One region of the Jejuibacter sp. L23 genome, then DNA from elsewhere that is predicted to be linked to it. Evidence: predicted binding sites of a transcription regulator. Region 1 holds the regulator's gene; each other region holds the start of a gene.
The links. The regulator LexA, encoded in region 1, represses DNA repair genes until DNA is damaged. The targets are predictions, from matches to a motif close to TNCTGTATGTACATACAGNA.

Region 1 (5,779 bases):
GGCCGCTATGACAAACTGATTATTGGTCTGTTGCAATCTGGCGTGGTGGCGATCATGATACTGCTTGGCGTGCTGAATGGCCTTGGCGGCCTGTGGTATGCATCGATTGCCATTGCCGCCGGGTTGTTTGTCTGGCAGCAGAAGATGATAGCGAACCGCGATCGCGATGCCTGCTTCCGGGCCTTTATGAACAACAACTACGTTGGCCTGGCGCTGTTTATCGGTCTGGTGCTGAGCTATCTGCATTTCTGATTATTGAGTGCATAAAAAAGCCGGTCGGTGTAACACCTGACCGGCTTTTTTCATTTTTACGGCGCGTTATTCAGCCTGTTCTGTTGCTTCTTCTTTGGCCTCGATACCGCCATTCTGCGAGGTGGCGCTCTCAATGGTCAGGCGCACATCGGAGGTCAGCAGTTCGGCCAACAGTTGGTAAACCTGCAGCGCTCGTTCAGATTCAGCGTCGCCGCTGTCGCTGATATAGCCTTCATCGCGCAGGGTTAGCACCAGAGTAGAGAAGACTGCCTTATCGAAGAATTCCGGCGCATTGATACCATGCAGAACCGACAGGCGCTGTGCCAGAGTGCGACTCTCTTTTTCCAGAGTGCCGCGGTTAATGCCCGGGTTGGCACCCAGCAGCCAGAAGGTGATGGCATAACGCTGAATGGTCTCGCGCACGCCTGCCGCCAGCAGTTGCAGGGTACGGGAGCGCAGCGGGTTCACCTGTAGCGTATCGCCGTTAATCAGGATCAGCCCCTGGCGTTGCAGTTCGTCCAGTAGCGCGTCGATCTCCGCGGGCAGCGCCTCTTTTTCCCAACGCAGGAATAACTCGCTCTTCAGCATCGGGTAGAGCAGCGTCACCTGCTCCAGTAGCGCACTGCGGGTCAGATGACGGCGTTGGGTAATCATCATGGCCAGCAGCGATGGCAGCACCAGCATATGCATCAGGTTATTGCGGTAGTAGGTCATCAGTACCGCCTGCTCGCGCGGCAGAATGATGATGTCGCCGATTGTATCTTTTTCCACTTCGAACTTATTCATCTGTAGCGCGTGATTGATCAGTTCATCGGCGGTGACTTTCGGCGCCGTCGCGTCCGGCGAATAGGGGACGTTACGCAGAATATCCAGATAGCAGTTCAGCTGTTCGGTTAGCTGTTCGCGGGTCAGAGAGCGCTGACGTGACGCCAGTAGCGCGGTACAGCACAGATTCATGGCGTTTGCCGCGCCGGCGTTGTTAATGCGCACCATCAGATCTGCGGCGATAGCGTTGACTGACGGCGTCAGCCAGGCTGGGCGTACCGCTTCGATGGGATCGATATCGTCACGCCATTCCGGCACGTTCTGGTTCAGCCAGTTGTTCAGCGGAATCGGCTCGCCGAAGTTAACGTAACCCTGACCCAGATTACGCAACTTGCTTAAGCCGCGTACCATCTGAGTGAAGCTCTCTTTCTCTTTGGTGGCACCGCGCAGCTCTTTCGCATAGGTGCCCACTTCCATGACATGTTCGTAGCCAATGTAGATGGGAACCAGCGTGATGGGGCGGGTACCGCCGCGCAGCATCGCCTGAATGGTCATCGACAGGGTACCGGTTTTCGGATCCAGCAGCCGTCCGGTACGCGAACGTCCGCCTTCCACAAAGTACTCTACCGAGTAACCGCGGCTGAACAACTCACCCAGATATTCGCGGAATACGGTGGAATAGAGCTTATTGCCCCGGAAGGTACGGCGGATGAAGAATGCGCCCAGGCGGCGGAAAATCGGGCCCGCTGGCCAGAAGTTAAGGTTGATACCGGCAGCGATATGCGGTGGTACCAGCCCCTGGTGGTAGAGCACGTAAGAGAGCAGCAGATAGTCCATATGGCTGCGGTGGCAGGGGACATAGACCAGTTCGTGGCCCTCGTGGGCCAGTTGACGAATGCGCTCGGCGTTATGGACGTTGATGCCCTGATAGAGCCGGTTCCAGGTAAAACCCAGTACGCGATCGGTTACGCGGATAGCTTCGTAAGAGAAGTTAGCCGCTATCTCTTCCATCAGGGCTACGGCGTTCTGTTGGGCCTTTTCATGGGAGATCTTTTTGGTACGCGCTTCGTCTTCTACCGCCCGGGCAATGGCCTTGGAGGACAGCAGCTTATTAAACAGATCCTGACGGGCCGGCAGACGTGGCCCTACGGCCGCCAGACGCAGACGCGAGAAGTGCATTCTGGCGATACGCAGCAGCTTCTGGGCGATACGCTTGTCCGTACCATGTTCGGTAGCCATACGGCGCAGAGAAACCGGTGGCGAGAAGCGCACAAAGCTGTCGCGGCCCAGCCAGATCACGGCGAAGAATTTTTGAATACCGTTCAGATTGCGCAGCGGCGGGTTGGCTTCCCCTTTCTCTTTGCCCGGCGCACGGCCGAACATCACAGAGACGGGCACCATCTGAACGTCAAGATTCGGATTACTGCGGTGTAGATCCAGATAGTTATGGAATAGTTTGATGGACTCTTGTTTAGGCGTGTAATAGGTGAAGACGCGGGGACCGTCGTGCGCGAACACATAGCGCGGCAGGACGACGCCGTCCACTTCCAGCGGCTCCATGGGGTCCGGCAGATCGTGGGCCAGACAGCGCGCACGCAGCGTCAACAAGTCTGCCTTCGAGTTATAGGGCAGAACGTACATAATCGGACGCGAAGTATCCAGGCCAAGTTCGGCGCAGGGATCCGCCGGAATTGACTTGCTCTTTACCAGAATACTTAATGGTAAATTAAGGAGCTTGTATAAAAATCGGGACCAGCCTGACATAAATGATGTAAAGCCTCTGGTTAATCATGCAAATGCGCCGTCAGAATACCAGAAACGGCACGGAAATTCTGCGGCACCACTATTAATCGAAGCGCGCTGGCGTTGACGCTGATTTTCGTCATACTGCCTGCTGCATTCGGTCTGGCTTCGTTAATCGGCTCGGGCGCGCCCTTGCCGCTTTGATGCAACTGAACTATTTAGAGTGTGTTTTTTGAAAAGGTTTCCATTACATGGCGAATAATACCACTGGTTTTACCCGTATCATCAAAGCTGCCGGCTATTCCTGGAAAGGTCTGAGCGCGGCGTGGCGTAACGAAGCGGCCTTCCGCCAGGAAGGGGTCGCCGCGGTTATTGCCATTATAGTGGCCTGCTGGCTGGATGTTGACGCCATGACGCGCGTGCTGCTGATTGGCTCCGTCATGCTGGTCACGATCGTCGAAATTCTGAATAGCGCCATCGAAGCCGTTGTTGACCGGATCGGCAGCGAGTATCACGAACTTTCCGGTCGCGCGAAAGATATGGGCTCCGCCGCCGTGCTGTTAGCGATTATCGTCGCGCTTTTCACCTGGGTCACGCTACTCTGGTCGCATTTGCGGTAAAGCTTCAGGAAACGGATAAAACGCTGACTTTTTACCACGTTGTGGTTCCAAAATCGCCTTCTGCTGTATATACTCACAGCATAACTGTATATACACCCAGGGGGCGGAATGAAAGCGTTAACGGCCAGGCAACAAGAGGTTTTTGATCTCATCAGGGAGCATATCAGCCAGACGGGAATGCCGCCCACCCGTGCGGAAATCGCGCAGCGACTGGGCTTCCGTTCGCCTAATGCCGCAGAAGAACACCTGAAGGCTCTGGCGCGCAAAGGGGTTCTCGAAATCGTCTCTGGCGCTTCACGCGGTATCCGACTGCTGCATGAAGAAGAAGAGGGGCTGCCGCTGGTTGGGCGCGTTGCCGCGGGTGAGCCGCTGCTGGCCCAGCAGCATATTGAAGGCCACTATCAGGTCGACCCTTCCCTGTTTAAACCGAGTGCGGACTTCCTGCTGCGAGTGAGCGGTATGTCGATGAAAGATATCGGCATTATGGATGGTGACCTGCTGGCGGTACATAAGACTCAGGAGGCGCGCAACGGTCAGGTCATCGTGGCTCGCATTGAAGATGAAGTCACGGTTAAACGCCTGAAGAAGCAGGGCAACACGGTACAACTGCTGCCGGAAAACAGCGAGTTTGAACCTATTGTGGTCGATCTGCGCGAACAGAATTTTACTATTGAAGGGCTGGCCGTCGGGGTGATCCGCAACGGCGAATGGCTCTGAATTTATAAACGCATCCCCCTGCTGACGCGTCCGTTCCCGGGCGCGTCTCTGCTTTAACTCTCCTGACTGCATAACCGGATAATGGCCATGCCCCTTTTCCAAAAAACCGATAAAGCATTATGGCGGCTGGCGCTGCCGATGATTTTCTCTAACGTGACGGTACCGCTGCTGGGGCTGGTGGATACTGCGGTCATTGGTCATCTCGACTCGCCGGATTATCTGGGCGGCGTTGCCGTTGGCGCTACGACGACCAGCTTTTTGTTTATGTTGCTGCTGTTCCTGCGGATGAGCACCACCGGCTTTGCGGCTCAGGCATGGGGCGCGAAAAATGCGCCGGCGCTGGCCAGAGCGCTGGTTCAGCCGCTGATGCTGGCGTTGATTGCCGGTGTGCTGATCGTGGCGTTACGTACTCCGCTGATTGATTTGGCTTTGTACATTGTCGGCGGCAGCGAGCAGGTTCTGTATCAGGCGCAGCGCTTCCTGGCCATTCGCTGGCTGAGCGCTCCGGCAACGCTCGCCAATCTGGTACTGCTGGGTTGGCTGCTGGGTGTCCAGTACGCCCGTGCGCCGGTTATTCTGCTGGTGGTGGGTAACCTGCTGAATATTTCGCTGGATCTCTGGTTTGTGGTAGGCCTGCATATGAACGTGCAGGGGGCGGCGCTGGCGACGGTCATTGCCGAATATGCGACGCTGCTTATCGGGCTGGTGATGGTGTGGCGGGTACTGCGGCTACGTGGCATCTCGATGGATATGCTGAAGCAGGCCTGGCGCGGCAATATTCGCCGCCTGCTGGCTTTGAACCGCGACATTATGCTGCGTTCCCTGCTGCTTCAGCTCTGTTTTGCCGGTATTACCATTTGCGGTGCGCGCCTCGGTAGCGAAATCGTGGCGATTAACGCGGTATTGATGACCATGCTGACCTTCACCGCCTATGCGCTGGATGGTTTTGCTTATGCGGTAGAGGCCCACTCCGGCCAGGCCTTTGGCGCGCGCAGTACCGGCCAGCTGTTGAGCGTATGGCGAGCAGCCTGCCGCCAGGCGGGTCTGGTGGCGCTCTGCTTCGCTGCGATCTACGCCCTGGCGGGGGCGCAGATCGTGGCCCTGTTAACCTCAATCCCCGAACTTCAGGCTCAGGCGGATCGCTATCTGCTGTGGCAGGCGGTGCTGCCGCTGGTTGGCGTCTGGTGTTATCTGCTGGATGGCATGTTTGTGGGGGCCACCCGCGGCGCGGAAATGCGTAACAGCATGGCGGTTGCCGCGCTGGGATTCGGACTGACGCTACTGACGCTGCCCTGGCTGGGCAACCATGGCTTGTGGCTGGCTCTGACGGTATTCCTGGGGCTGCGTGGCCTCTCCCTGGGCTGGATCTGGCGCCGTCACTGGCGTAACGATACCTGGTTTAAGGTGCCGGGCCACCAGTGAGCCTGCAAGGCTATACTTTATGGGTGAGTGAGGCTAAATCCGGCGCGGAGGTACGCAATGCTCAGAGACGAAATCGAAGGCGGCTGCCGCCGTCTGGTGGGTAGAGTCCGCGAAGCCTGGGGCAGGATGACCGACGATGACGGCGCCATTGCCAGCGGCCGTCATGAGCGGCTGATTGGCAGGCTTCAGCAACGCTATGGCTACGCCAGAGCCCAGGCAGAAAAAGAGGTGACCCAGTGGGAAAAGCGTAACGATTACCG
Region 2 (5,779 bases), 720 kb from region 1:
TACGGGGCGATTCTGCTGGTCGTCGGCTTTGTGCGTGAGCTGTTTGGCAGCGGTAAGCTGTTCGGCGTCACCGTGCTGGATACGGTACAGAACGGCGGCTGGTATCTGCCGAACGGCCTGTTCCTGCTGGCCCCCAGCGCCTTCTTCCTGATCGGTCTGCTGATCTGGGCGCTACGAACCCTGAAGCCGCAACAGCAGGAGAAGGAGTAAGTGATGGCTCACTATATTAGTCTGTTCGTACGTGCGGTGTTCGTCGAGAACATGGCGCTGGCCTTCTTCCTGGGGATGTGTACCTTCCTGGCGGTATCGAAGAAGGTCTCTACTGCCTTTGGTCTGGGCGTGGCGGTGACCGTGGTTCTGGCGATTTCGGTGCCGGTCAACAACCTGATCTATAACCTGGTGCTGCGCGACGGCGCGCTGGTGGAAGGGGTGGATCTCAGCTTCCTGAACTTCATCACCTTTATCGGCGTTATCGCAGCCCTGGTGCAGATTCTGGAGATGATCCTCGATCGCTTCTTCCCGTCGCTCTATAACGCGCTGGGGATCTTCCTGCCGTTGATTGCGGTGAACTGCGCCATCTTTGGCGGCGTCTCCTTTATGGTTCAGCGCGATTACAACTTCCCGGAATCCATCGTCTACGGCCTGGGCTCCGGCATTGGCTGGATGCTGGCTATCGTCGCGCTGGCGGGTATTCGCGAAAAGATGAAATACTCCAGCGTGCCGGCAGGGCTGCGCGGGCTTGGGATCACCTTTATTACCACCGGATTGATGGCGCTGGGCTTTATGTCATTCTCCGGTGTGCAGCTATAAGGGGCGTAACTGATGGAAATTATTCTTGGCGTAGTCATGTTTACGCTGATCGTACTGGCGCTGGCGCTGCTGATTATCTTTGCCCGCTCAAAGCTGGTGAACTCCGGCGACGTGCTGATTGAGATCAACAATGAAGCGGACAAGCAGTTCCATTCGCCGGCTGGCGGTAAGCTGCTTAACACGCTGGCCGATCAGGGGATCTTTATCTCCTCAGCCTGTGGCGGTGGGGGCTCCTGCGGTCAGTGCCGGGTCACAATCAAAGAAGGCGGTGGCGATATCCTGCCGACCGAGCTTTCGCATATCACTAAACGCGAAGCCAAAGAGGGCTGTCGTCTGGCCTGTCAGGTCGCGGTAAAACACGATATGAAGCTCGAACTGCCGGAAGAGATCTTCGGGGTGAAGAAGTGGGAGTGCGAAGTTATCTCTAACGATAACAAAGCTACCTTCATCAAAGAGCTGAAACTGAAGATCCCGGAAGGGGAAGTGGTGCCATTCCGTGCCGGAGGGTACATTCAGATCGAATGCCCGCCCCATAAAGTCGCCTATGCCGACTTCGATGTGCCGGATGAATATCGTGAAGACTGGGACAAGTTCAACCTGTTCCGCTACGTATCTGAAAGCAATGAGCAGGTGGTGCGTGCCTACTCCATGGCGAACTACCCGGAAGAGAAGGGCATTATTATGCTCAACGTGCGTATCGCCACGCCGCCGCCGCGCCTGCCTGATGTCACGCCGGGGATTATGTCTTCCTATATCTGGTCGCTGAAACCGGGCGATAAGGTGACGATTTCCGGGCCGTTTGGCGAATTCTTCGCGAAAGAGACCGAAGCCGAGATGGTCTTTATCGGCGGTGGCGCCGGTATGGCGCCAATGCGCTCCCATATCTTCGACCAGCTTAAGCGTCTGAGTAGCAAGCGTAAGATCAGCTTCTGGTACGGCGCCCGTTCGCTGCGCGAAATGTTTTATCAGGACGAGTTCGAACAGCTGGCGCGTGAAAATCCGAACTTCACCTTCCACGTTGCGCTCTCTGAGCCGCTGGAAGAGGATAACTGGACGGGTCATACTGGCTTCATCCACAATGTATTGTATGAGAACTATCTGCGCGATCATCCGGCACCGGAAGATTGTGAGTTCTATATGTGTGGACCGCCGGTAATGAACGCGGCGGTGATTAAGATGCTGAAGGATCTCGGCGTGGAGGATGAAAACATCATGCTCGACGACTTCGGCGGCTGATGGAGGCCGAAATGCTAACGGTATTTCTGGCGAGCTTCGCCATCTTCGCTCTGGTGATTCTGGGTATGTCGCTGGGCTACATCGTGAAACGCAAGTCGTTGCAGGGGAGCTGTGGCGGCATCGGTTCACTGGGCCTGGAAAAGGTGTGCGACTGTCCGGAGCCCTGTGATGCCCGTAAAGCGCGCACCGCAGCGGCGGAGCGACGGCAGAAGCTGGAGCAGGATCGGATTCTGTAACCCGATATCTGAAGGCCCGGAACATTTCCGGGCCTTGTTATTTTTTTGCCTTCTTCCTCCCTGTCACTCGATCTAATCTTCTGACTTTTTACCTCTTTTTCCCTCCATGCACTGGAGAAGGCGCATTTTTGCCACCGATAGTGGCGGGAAAGCGTTGCAGTCCGGCGTATCTTTTTCTATCCTGTATGCATATACAGTTGTGGTGGTGAACTATGCGCAAGATCATTCATGTCGATATGGACTGCTTTTTTGCGGCCGTCGAGATGCGGGATAACCCGGCGCTGCGTGATATTCCGCTGGCCATTGGCGGTAGCCGGGAGCGGCGCGGTGTTATCAGCACTGCCAACTATCCGGCGCGTAAATATGGTGTACGTAGCGCCATGCCCACCGCCATGGCGCTTAAGCTCTGCCCACACCTGACCCTGCTGCCGGGTCGTTTCGACGCTTATAAAGAGGCCTCTGCCCATATTCGGGAAATCTTTAGCCGCTATACCGCGCGCATTGAACCGCTGTCGCTGGATGAAGCCTATCTGGATGTCACCGACAGCCCGCACTGCCACGGCTCCGCCACGTTAATGGCCCGGGAAATTCGCGCCACCATCGCCCGGGAGCTGAATCTGGCCGCCTCGGCCGGTATTGCACCCATTAAGTTTCTTGCCAAAATCGCTTCCGATCTCAATAAGCCGGACGGCCAGTATGTGATTACGCCGGAATCGATGGGGGATTTTCTGGCGGACCTGAAACTTGCCAAAATTCCCGGGGTGGGAAAGGTCACGGCGGCGCGCCTGGAGGAGATGGGATTGCGCACCTGCGCCGACGTACAGCGCAGTGACCTTGCGCTATTGCTTAAGCGCTTTGGTAAATTTGGTCGGGTGCTGTGGGAGCGCAGCCACGGTATTGATCAACGCGAAGTGAATACTGACCGACTGCGTAAGTCGGTTGGCGTGGAGCGCACACTGGCTCAGGATATTCACGAATGGCACGAGTGTGTCGCGATCATTGAACGGCTCTACCCTGAACTGGAGCGGCGTCTGGCGAAGGTGAAACCCGATCTACTCATCGCTCGTCAGGGCATTAAGCTAAAATTCGACGACTTCCAGTTAACCACCCAGGAGCATGTCTGGCCGCGGCTGAATAAAGAGGATCTGCTGGCGACGGCGCGTAAAACCTGGGATGAACGGCGCGGCGGACGCGGTGTCCGGCTGGTGGGGCTGCACGTGACGCTTCTGGCTCCAGAGCTGGAGCGCCAGTTGGTGCTGGGATTATAGGGAAGACCGGCTCCCGGGGGAGCCGGTTGGTAACGACTTACTTCGCTGGAATGGACTTCAACAGTTCAGTCAGCAACTGCCAGTACAGGCCCACGCTTTCGATGTGTACCTGCTCGTCCGGCGAGTGCGGACCGGTAATGGTCGGACCGATAGAAACCATATCCATCTCCGGATAAGGTTTCTTAAACAGACCACACTCCAGACCGGCGTGGATGACCATAATGTTCGGCGTCTTGTTAAACAGACGCTGATAGGTTTCACGCACCAGCTGCATGACTGGCGACTTGTCGTCCGGCTGCCAGCCAGGATAGCTGCCTTTCGCCTCAAGTGTGGCGCCCGCCAGGACATTGAGGGAAGAGAGCATGCTCACCACATACTCTTTACCGCTGTCGATCAGCGAACGGATCAGGCAGATAATCTGAGCCTGATCGCCTTCAGTGGTCACTACGCCCACGTTCAGAGAGGTTTCCACTACGCCTTTCACCACGTCGGAGTTACGAATTACGCCGTTCGGCGTGGCGTTTAGCAGATTCAGGAAAGCGTCGCGGCTGCGAGCGTCCAGCGGTTGACTCTCTGCCTGAACCGGTTCGAGCAGCAGGGTCAGGTTTTTCTCAACCTGAGAAAGCTCATTTTGCAGCACCGCCAGATAAGCCTCAACTCGCTGTTTCAGCTCGCCCGCCTGGGTTTTACTGACTGCCAGGGTGGCAAAGGCTTCACGCGGAATGGCGTTGCGCAGCGTACCGCCGGTGAAATCGATAAGACGCAAATCCAACTGCGGCGCCTGCTCGTTCAGGAAGCGGGCCAGCAGTTTATTGGCATTGCCCAGTCCCAGATGGATTTCGGCGCCGGAGTGGCCGCCTTTCAGCCCCTTCAGGGTCAGTTTAACGGTCTCGAAACCATCGGGCAGCGCTTTGCGGGTCAGGGGCAGGGTTGAGATGGCGTCGACGCCGCCTGCGCAACCCATGTATATTTCGCCCTCTTCTTCGGAATCGGTATTGATCAAAATATCCGCCTGCAGCCAGTTGGGCTGCAGCGCAAAGGCGCCGTCCATACCCGCTTCTTCGGTCATGGTCAGCAGCACTTCCAGCGGGCCGTGCTCAACGCGATCATCCGCCAGTACCGCCAGCGCGGACGCCATACCAATACCGTTATCGGCCCCCAGCGTCGTGCCGCGTGCTTTGACCCACTCGCCGTCGATGTACGGGCGGATGGGATCTTTAGCGAAGTCATGTTCGGTATCGTTATTTTTCTGGGGAACCATATCCAGGTGCGCCTGGAGCGCGACCGGCTTGCGGTTTTCCATGCCCGGCGTCGCCGCTTTGCGGATCAGGATATTACCAGCCCGATCGCGTTCCGCGTGCAGGCCCTTCTCTTTCGCCCAGTCGAGAATATGCTGCGCCAGTTGCTCTTCGTGGTAAGAGGGGTGAGGAATGGAACAGATTTTGGCGAAAATATCCCACAGCGGCTGCGGGGAGAGTTGAGACAGTTCAGACACAATGCGTCTCCTTGACGTTGACCGGCGATAAAAGTAGTGCCAGGTCGCGGGGTTACCGGATAAAAATGTACCGCGGGCCTCATCCCGCGCGATTACCTGAGGATACCACTTTCTCTGACTTTCCGGGGGAGTGAAAGCCTAAAAACCGCGCCGTTGCGCAACTGAGGCTGGTGTTTGGTGTCTCAGGTCACTATAATTTCGCGCAACCTGATTCCATTAGAATACTTTTTGAGCCGTTATTGATAGGCCGGGATACATCACATGAGCGAAAAATACGTCGTCACCTGGGACATGTTGCAGATTCACGCCCGCAAGCTGGCCAGCCGTCTGCTGCCAGCTGAGCAGTGGACAGGCATTATCGCGGTCAGCCGCGGTGGCCTGGTACCGGCTGCGCTGCTGGCGCGCGAACTGGGTATTCGCCATGTCGATACCGTATGTATCTCCAGCTACGACCACGATAACCAGCGCGAAATGAAAGTCCTGAAGCGTGCCGAAGGCGACGGTGAAGGCTTTATCGTTATCGACGATCTGGTGGATACCGGCGGTACCGCAGTCGCTATTCGTGAAATGTATCCGAAGGCGCATTTTGTCACCATCTTCGCTAAGCCAGCCGGTAAGCCGCTGGTGGATGATTACGAAATCGATATTCCGCAGAACACCTGGATTGAGCAGCCCTGGGATATGGGCGTTGCATTCGTGCCGCCGCTGGCTGGCCGTTAATCCCTAAAATAAAT
Region 3 (5,779 bases), 1.6 Mb from region 1:
TTCGATAACTGGTACCAGCAGCCGGTACTCCTGCTGGCGGGCGCTATCTGGTACAACCTGCTGACCCTGGTGGGGCATCTGATCTTCCCGGTACGCCCTCTGCAGGACAATCTGGCGCGCTGTTATGAGCAACTGGCCCACTATCTGGAACTGAAGTCACGCCAGTTCGATCCCGATATCGAAGACGAAAGCCAGGAGCCTCTGGTTAACCTGGCGATGGCCAACGGCGAGCTGGTTCAGACGCTGAATCAGACCAAAGCCTCTTTGTTGACCCGTCTGCGCGGCGATCGGGGCCAGCGCGGCACCCGGCGAACCCTGCACTACTATTTTGTTGCTCAGGACATTCACGAACGCGCCAGCTCTTCGCATGTGCAATATCAGACGCTGCGGGTGAAGTTTCGCCACAGCGATCTGATGTTCCGCTTCCAGCGCTTACTCTCTATGCAGGCGCTGGCCTGTCAGCAGCTTTCCCGTTCGATTCTGCTACGCACCCCCTACCAGCACGATCCACGTTTCGAGCGTGCGTTTACCCACCTGGAGGCAGCCATTGACCAGCTACCGGATAATGCTATCGCCAGTCGTGAGCGGGAAGCCATTGGCTTTCTGATAGCCAACCTACGGGCTATCGATGCCCAACTGGCGACCATTGAGTCAGAGCAGGCGCTGGCTATGCCCGCCGATCCTAACGAAAACCGTCTCTCCGATGATGGTCTTAGCGGCTTTAGCGATATCAGGCTACGCCTGAGTCGCCATCTGACGCCGGAGTCAGCGCTGTTTCGTCACGCGGTACGAATGTCGATCGTACTGTGCGTGGGCTATGCCTTTATTCAGGTAACCGGCCTGCAGCGCGGCTACTGGATCCTGCTAACCAGCCTGTTTGTGTGTCAACCCAACTATAACGCCACCCGACGCCGCCTGGCGTTGCGTATTATCGGTACCCTGCTGGGGGTGGCGATCGGCCTGCCTGTGCTGTGGCTGGTGCCGTCACTGGAAGGGCAACTCGCGCTTATCGTGATTACCGGCGTGCTGTTCTTTGCCTTCCGCAACGTCCAGTATGCCCACGCGACGGTCTTTATCACCATGCTGGTACTGCTGTGTTTTAACCTGCTGGGTGAAGGGTTTGTGGTGGCGCTACCTCGGATTGTCGATACTCTCATTGGCTGTGCTATCGCCTGGGCCGCGGTCAGCTTTATCTGGCCGGACTGGCGCTTCCGGCGTCTGCCGCTGGTGGTGGAGCATGCATTTAACGCCAACTGTCGCTACCTGGACGCCATTATGGCCCAGTACCATCAGGGGCGGGATAACCAGTTGGGTTACCGCATCGCCCGACGCGATGCCCACAACCGGGATGCTGAGCTGGCTTCGGTGGTTTCAAACCTGTCGGTTGAACCCCGGGCTACGCCGGAGATCCGGGAGATGGCCTTCCGCCTGCTATGCCTGAATCATACGCTCACCAGTTATGTTTCCACGCTGGGCGCGCACCGCGAGCGACTCGCCCATCCGGAAATTCTGGCGCTGTTGGATGATGCCGTCTGCTACGTGGACGCGGCATTAAGACCCACGTTTACGGATGCCGGCGATGTGGAACGCTTACGACAGGCCCTTGAGCGGCTCACCGCCCGACTGGAAAAAAGTCACCCTACGCCCGGGACTAAAGAGCCGCTGGTGATTCAGCAGATAGGATTGCTGATAGCGCTACTGCCGGAGCTTTCAACGCTGCAGCAGCAGTTGCATCAGTTGCCTGAATAAAACGCATCATAGCTGATTTGTTCACTGCCCCACTCCTGAAGCTCCTGTCGCATCTGCGATGGGAGCGCCGCCTCATGTAACCCGCAAATGGCGCCCGCCAGCGCCAGCAGAACTTTTACGCCAATGCCTTTATTTATACGCCGCAGCTCTAACCAGCTCGCTTTAGCGCCCATCATCTGTAAGGCTTCGATATTCTGAATTCCCACCACCCACAACATACTTTCCAGCCCGGAAGTAAGATTAGGGAGATCCTTTAAACGCGTGACCTGTCTGCGCTGCCTTTTCTCTTTCCTGGCGCCATCCAGCGCTTGCCAGGAAAGCGCCAGCAACTGTGCGGGCTCGCGCCACAGCGCTTCGCCAACCAGATAGTATTTCAGTGAGATCTGGCGGCCCCGCCGGGAAAACAGCAGTGTGGGAAGGCGTTCCCGAATAAAATAGGGCTCATTCTGCTCACAGGCCCGAAGATAAAGGTTCCCCTTAGCGACCATCGCAAATACGGTGTCACCAATGTAGAGGCTGTAGCCACCAAAGAGCGCACGATGTTGAATATCACCAAGCGGCGACAGGATTTCCCTCGTCCTGTCGATCTGCGAATAACATAAATCTTTCATTTTATTGTCCTTAAAATCAAAGACTAATGTACATCCAACACATTAGCGGTTCCATTAACAACAATCGACAATAGGCAACTTATGCGCCCCGGGCAATATGATTTACACCCGGCAGGTAACAGAAGCTCAAAACTGCGAGACGCTTTCCTAAATTGAGGTTGATCTTTGCGCGCACAGGCATTACTGTATATTCATACAGTAACTCATAAGGCTGGATACAATATGTCTTTTCCTGCATCTCACGACCCTATACTGAACCTGGCAAGCCCCCTTCACCCACAGATGGCTTTCCATCACAATGGCGATCATTTTGCAGGCGTTATCAGTGAAGTGGTCTATAGTGAAGATCGTGCCGGTTTGACTGAACTGATGCTTTTGCCTTTATTACAGCAGCTTGGGCAGCAGTCACGCTGGCAACTTTGGTTAACGCCATGCCAGAAACTGAGCCGCCAGTGGCTGCAGTCTGCGGGTCTGCCGCTCAGTAAAGTCATGCAGGTTAACCAGGTCGCTCCGCTGACGACAATCGAAACTATGGCGAAGGCGATGCGCACAGGAAATTACAGCGCGGTTATTGGTTGGCTACCCCATGAATTGAGCAACGAACAGCACAATTTGCTCAATCTTGCGGCTGCACAAGGGCAGACCACCGGCCTGATTTTACGCCCTGTAACCCCCCTTATCCCCGGCTCCAGACCACGGACGGGGCTAAAGATTCACTCCAGTTTGTATCATTAAGTAAATTTAGGAGTAGTCCTAAAATATTTTTTACGCTTCGTCACAGGTCATTGTGAATAGAAGAAAATCCGCCTGTGCCAAGGCTTGAGAGGGAATACATCAGAAAAGTTCGGGCACAAATCCCAACCCAGAATGTAACAAAATATGTGAAAGCGGCGGTTTTTTGTATTCGCAGATCCTGCTGCGTACTTGTAACTTTTCAACTACGTTGTAGACTTTACAACGCCGGGGTTACTCAGCAATAACCGTTTTGAACGGTAAAGCAACAATCTGAGTAGCGACCCGGGTAAGGATTTAACCGTGGGCTTCGTAAAAATATTGAAGCCTATGGCCTTTTTGGATGATAACGAGGCGCAAAAAATGAAAAAGACAGCTATCGCGATTGCAGTGGCACTGGCTGGCTTCGCTACCGTAGCGCAGGCCGCACCGAAAGATAACACCTGGTATGCTGGTGCGAAACTGGGCTGGTCTCAGTACCACGATACTGGTTTCTACGGTAATGGTTATGACTCTGGCATCGGTAGTGGCTCTACCCACGACAGCCAGCTGGGTGCAGGTGCATTCGGTGGCTACCAGGTTAACCCGTACGTTGCTTTCGAAATGGGTTACGACTGGCTGGGTCGTATGGAATACACTGGCAAGCCGGAAAGCGGTGCTTTCAAGGCCCAGGGTATTCAGCTGACCGCTAAACTGAGCTACCCGATCCTGGATGATCTGGATATCTATACCCGTCTGGGTGGTATGGTATGGCGCGCAGACTCTACTGCGAAAAACGCCGCTGGTGAGCGTCTGAAAGACCACGACACCGGTGTTTCCCCGGTATACGCAGCTGGTTTCGAGTGGGCTGTTACCCGCGATATCGCTACCCGTCTGGAATACCAGTGGATCAACAACATCGGCGACGCTCACACTGTGGGTACCCGTCCGGACAACGGTATGCTGAGCCTGGGCGTTTCCTATCGCTTCGGTCAGCAGGAAGAGGCTGCTCCGGTTGTAGCACCGGCACCGGCTCCGCAGGTACAGACCAAGCGCTTCACCCTGAAGTCTGACGTTCTGTTCAACTTCAACAAAGCTTCTCTGAAGCCGGAAGGTCAGCAGGCGCTGGATCAGCTGTACACCCAGCTGGCTAACCTGGACCCGAAAGACGGTAACGTCGTTGTTCTGGGCTTCACCGACCGCATCGGTTCTGACGCTTACAACCAGAAGCTGTCCGAGCGTCGTGCACAGTCTGTTGTTGACTACCTGATCTCTAAAGGTATCCCGTCCAACAAGATCTCTGCACAGGGTATGGGCGAATCTAACCCGGTTACCGGCAACACCTGCGACAACGTTAAGCGTCGCGCAGCGCTGATCGACTGCCTGGCCCCGGATCGTCGCGTAGAAATCGAAGTGAAAGGCGTCAAAGACGTTGTATCTCAGCCGCAGGCTTAAGTTACATCGCTTCGAAAAAAAACCCCGCTCTGGCGGGGTTTTTTATTGTCTGTCACTCATCGAAAACAGCGTCAACGTTTAACCGGCAGTCAGTATTACGACTCTTTCCCCAGCAGCGCCTGAAGATCCTGTTTCAGGCTCGACATCTGATTCGCATATTTCTCTTTACGCTCCGCATCTTCAATTAACTGAACAACGGTTTCGGAAAGCGTGCATCCCCTGCGCTGGGCCAGACCGGCCAGACGCTGCCAGACCAGAAATTCCAGATCGATAGACTTCTTGCGAGTATGTTGATGTTCCGCATTAAAGTGACGTTTGCGACGCGCGCGAATGGTCTGCTTCATCCGGTTCATCAGCGCCGGATTCATATGCTGCTCAATCCAGGACTGGACCAGCACCGGTTCATTTTCCATACCGAGCAGAAGCTCCACCGCCTCCCGGGCCGCGCTGGTTTCAATATAACGGGTGATCAACTCACCTTCCCGGTGCTTTTTTACCAGGTATTTCCACTTCCAGCCGCTTTCGAGATTTTCCAGTTGTTGGTATTTCATTCTGATCTCAGGGTGACCGTGTAACTATGTTCAGGATATCAGCTTTTCCGGACTTTAGCTTAGGGGAAAAATCATTGATGTGAAGCCATAACGCTTTTCACTCCGCCGGAGCCGCACGCTACCCGTGTGAAGCACGTCCGCTTACTGTATAATCGCGCCTTTGATATCTCAACAAACGCGCACAATTTTGACAATAAACCAACTATCATGGCGCATGCTGGTTCCGGATACCCAACCGTATCTGCAACAGCCTGATCGGCCAGCCTCTTCCGATGTTCACATTTTTAGCCAGCTTCAGGCCCGGCTCTGTTATGGACTGACGCAGTTGCTTCACCCCAGCGCGCCAGCGAATATCATGCTGGTCAAAAGCCCCGAACTGCCTGAGTATCCGGCACGTATCGGCGCGGCGGCACGCGAAATGATACCCGGGGATCTTCCCCTTTGCGGTGGCCGTTATCAGACTGACACAGATAATGTCAGTCTGATGCCTCCTGTTTCCCCGGACGATGACTTCACCGCAGCCGGGGCGGTGGTAACCGGCGACTGGATCGAGAGCGAGCAGCTATTCGGCTGTGTGCGCTGGCACGGCAACAGGCCGCAGCTCCAGCCCGGCCTGCTGCATCAGGCTAACGGTGGCGTACTGGTGCTCTCGCTGCGCAGTCTGCTGGCTCAGCCGCTCCTATGGCTGCGTCTGAAACAGAT

Region 2: the regulator LexA is predicted to act here: its motif matches at 2,462-2,481, upstream of dinB (DNA polymerase IV).
Region 3: the regulator LexA is predicted to act here: its motif matches at 2,542-2,561, upstream of sulA (SOS-induced cell division inhibitor SulA).

Annotation. Positions count from the first base shown of each region.
Region 1 covers NZ_CP138199.1:342,989-348,767, forward strand. The annotation lists gene ubiA (4-hydroxybenzoate octaprenyltransferase) at 1-252, shown strand, start outside; gene plsB (glycerol-3-phosphate 1-O-acyltransferase PlsB) at 319-2,781, opposite strand; gene SCU88_RS01580 (diacylglycerol kinase) at 3,012-3,380, shown strand; gene lexA (transcriptional repressor LexA) at 3,489-4,097, shown strand; gene dinF (MATE family efflux transporter DinF) at 4,185-5,519, shown strand; gene SCU88_RS01595 (CsbD family protein) at 5,577-5,779, shown strand, end outside.
Region 2 covers NZ_CP138199.1:1,066,101-1,071,879, forward strand. The annotation lists gene SCU88_RS04880 (NADH:ubiquinone reductase (Na(+)-transporting) subunit D) at 1-210, shown strand, start outside; gene nqrE (NADH:ubiquinone reductase (Na(+)-transporting) subunit E) at 214-810, shown strand; gene nqrF (NADH:ubiquinone reductase (Na(+)-transporting) subunit F) at 823-2,046, shown strand; gene nqrM ((Na+)-NQR maturation NqrM) at 2,058-2,282, shown strand; gene dinB (DNA polymerase IV) at 2,495-3,550, shown strand; gene pepD (beta-Ala-His dipeptidase) at 3,588-5,045, opposite strand; gene gpt (xanthine phosphoribosyltransferase) at 5,307-5,765, shown strand.
Region 3 covers NZ_CP138199.1:1,948,268-1,954,046, reverse strand. The annotation lists gene yccS (YccS family putative transporter) at 1-1,749, shown strand, start outside; gene SCU88_RS08955 (TfoX/Sxy family DNA transformation protein) at 1,734-2,360, opposite strand; gene sulA (SOS-induced cell division inhibitor SulA) at 2,643-3,095, shown strand; gene ompA (porin OmpA) at 3,456-4,526, shown strand; gene matP (macrodomain Ter protein MatP) at 4,622-5,077, opposite strand; gene SCU88_RS08935 (AAA family ATPase) at 5,265-5,779, shown strand, end outside.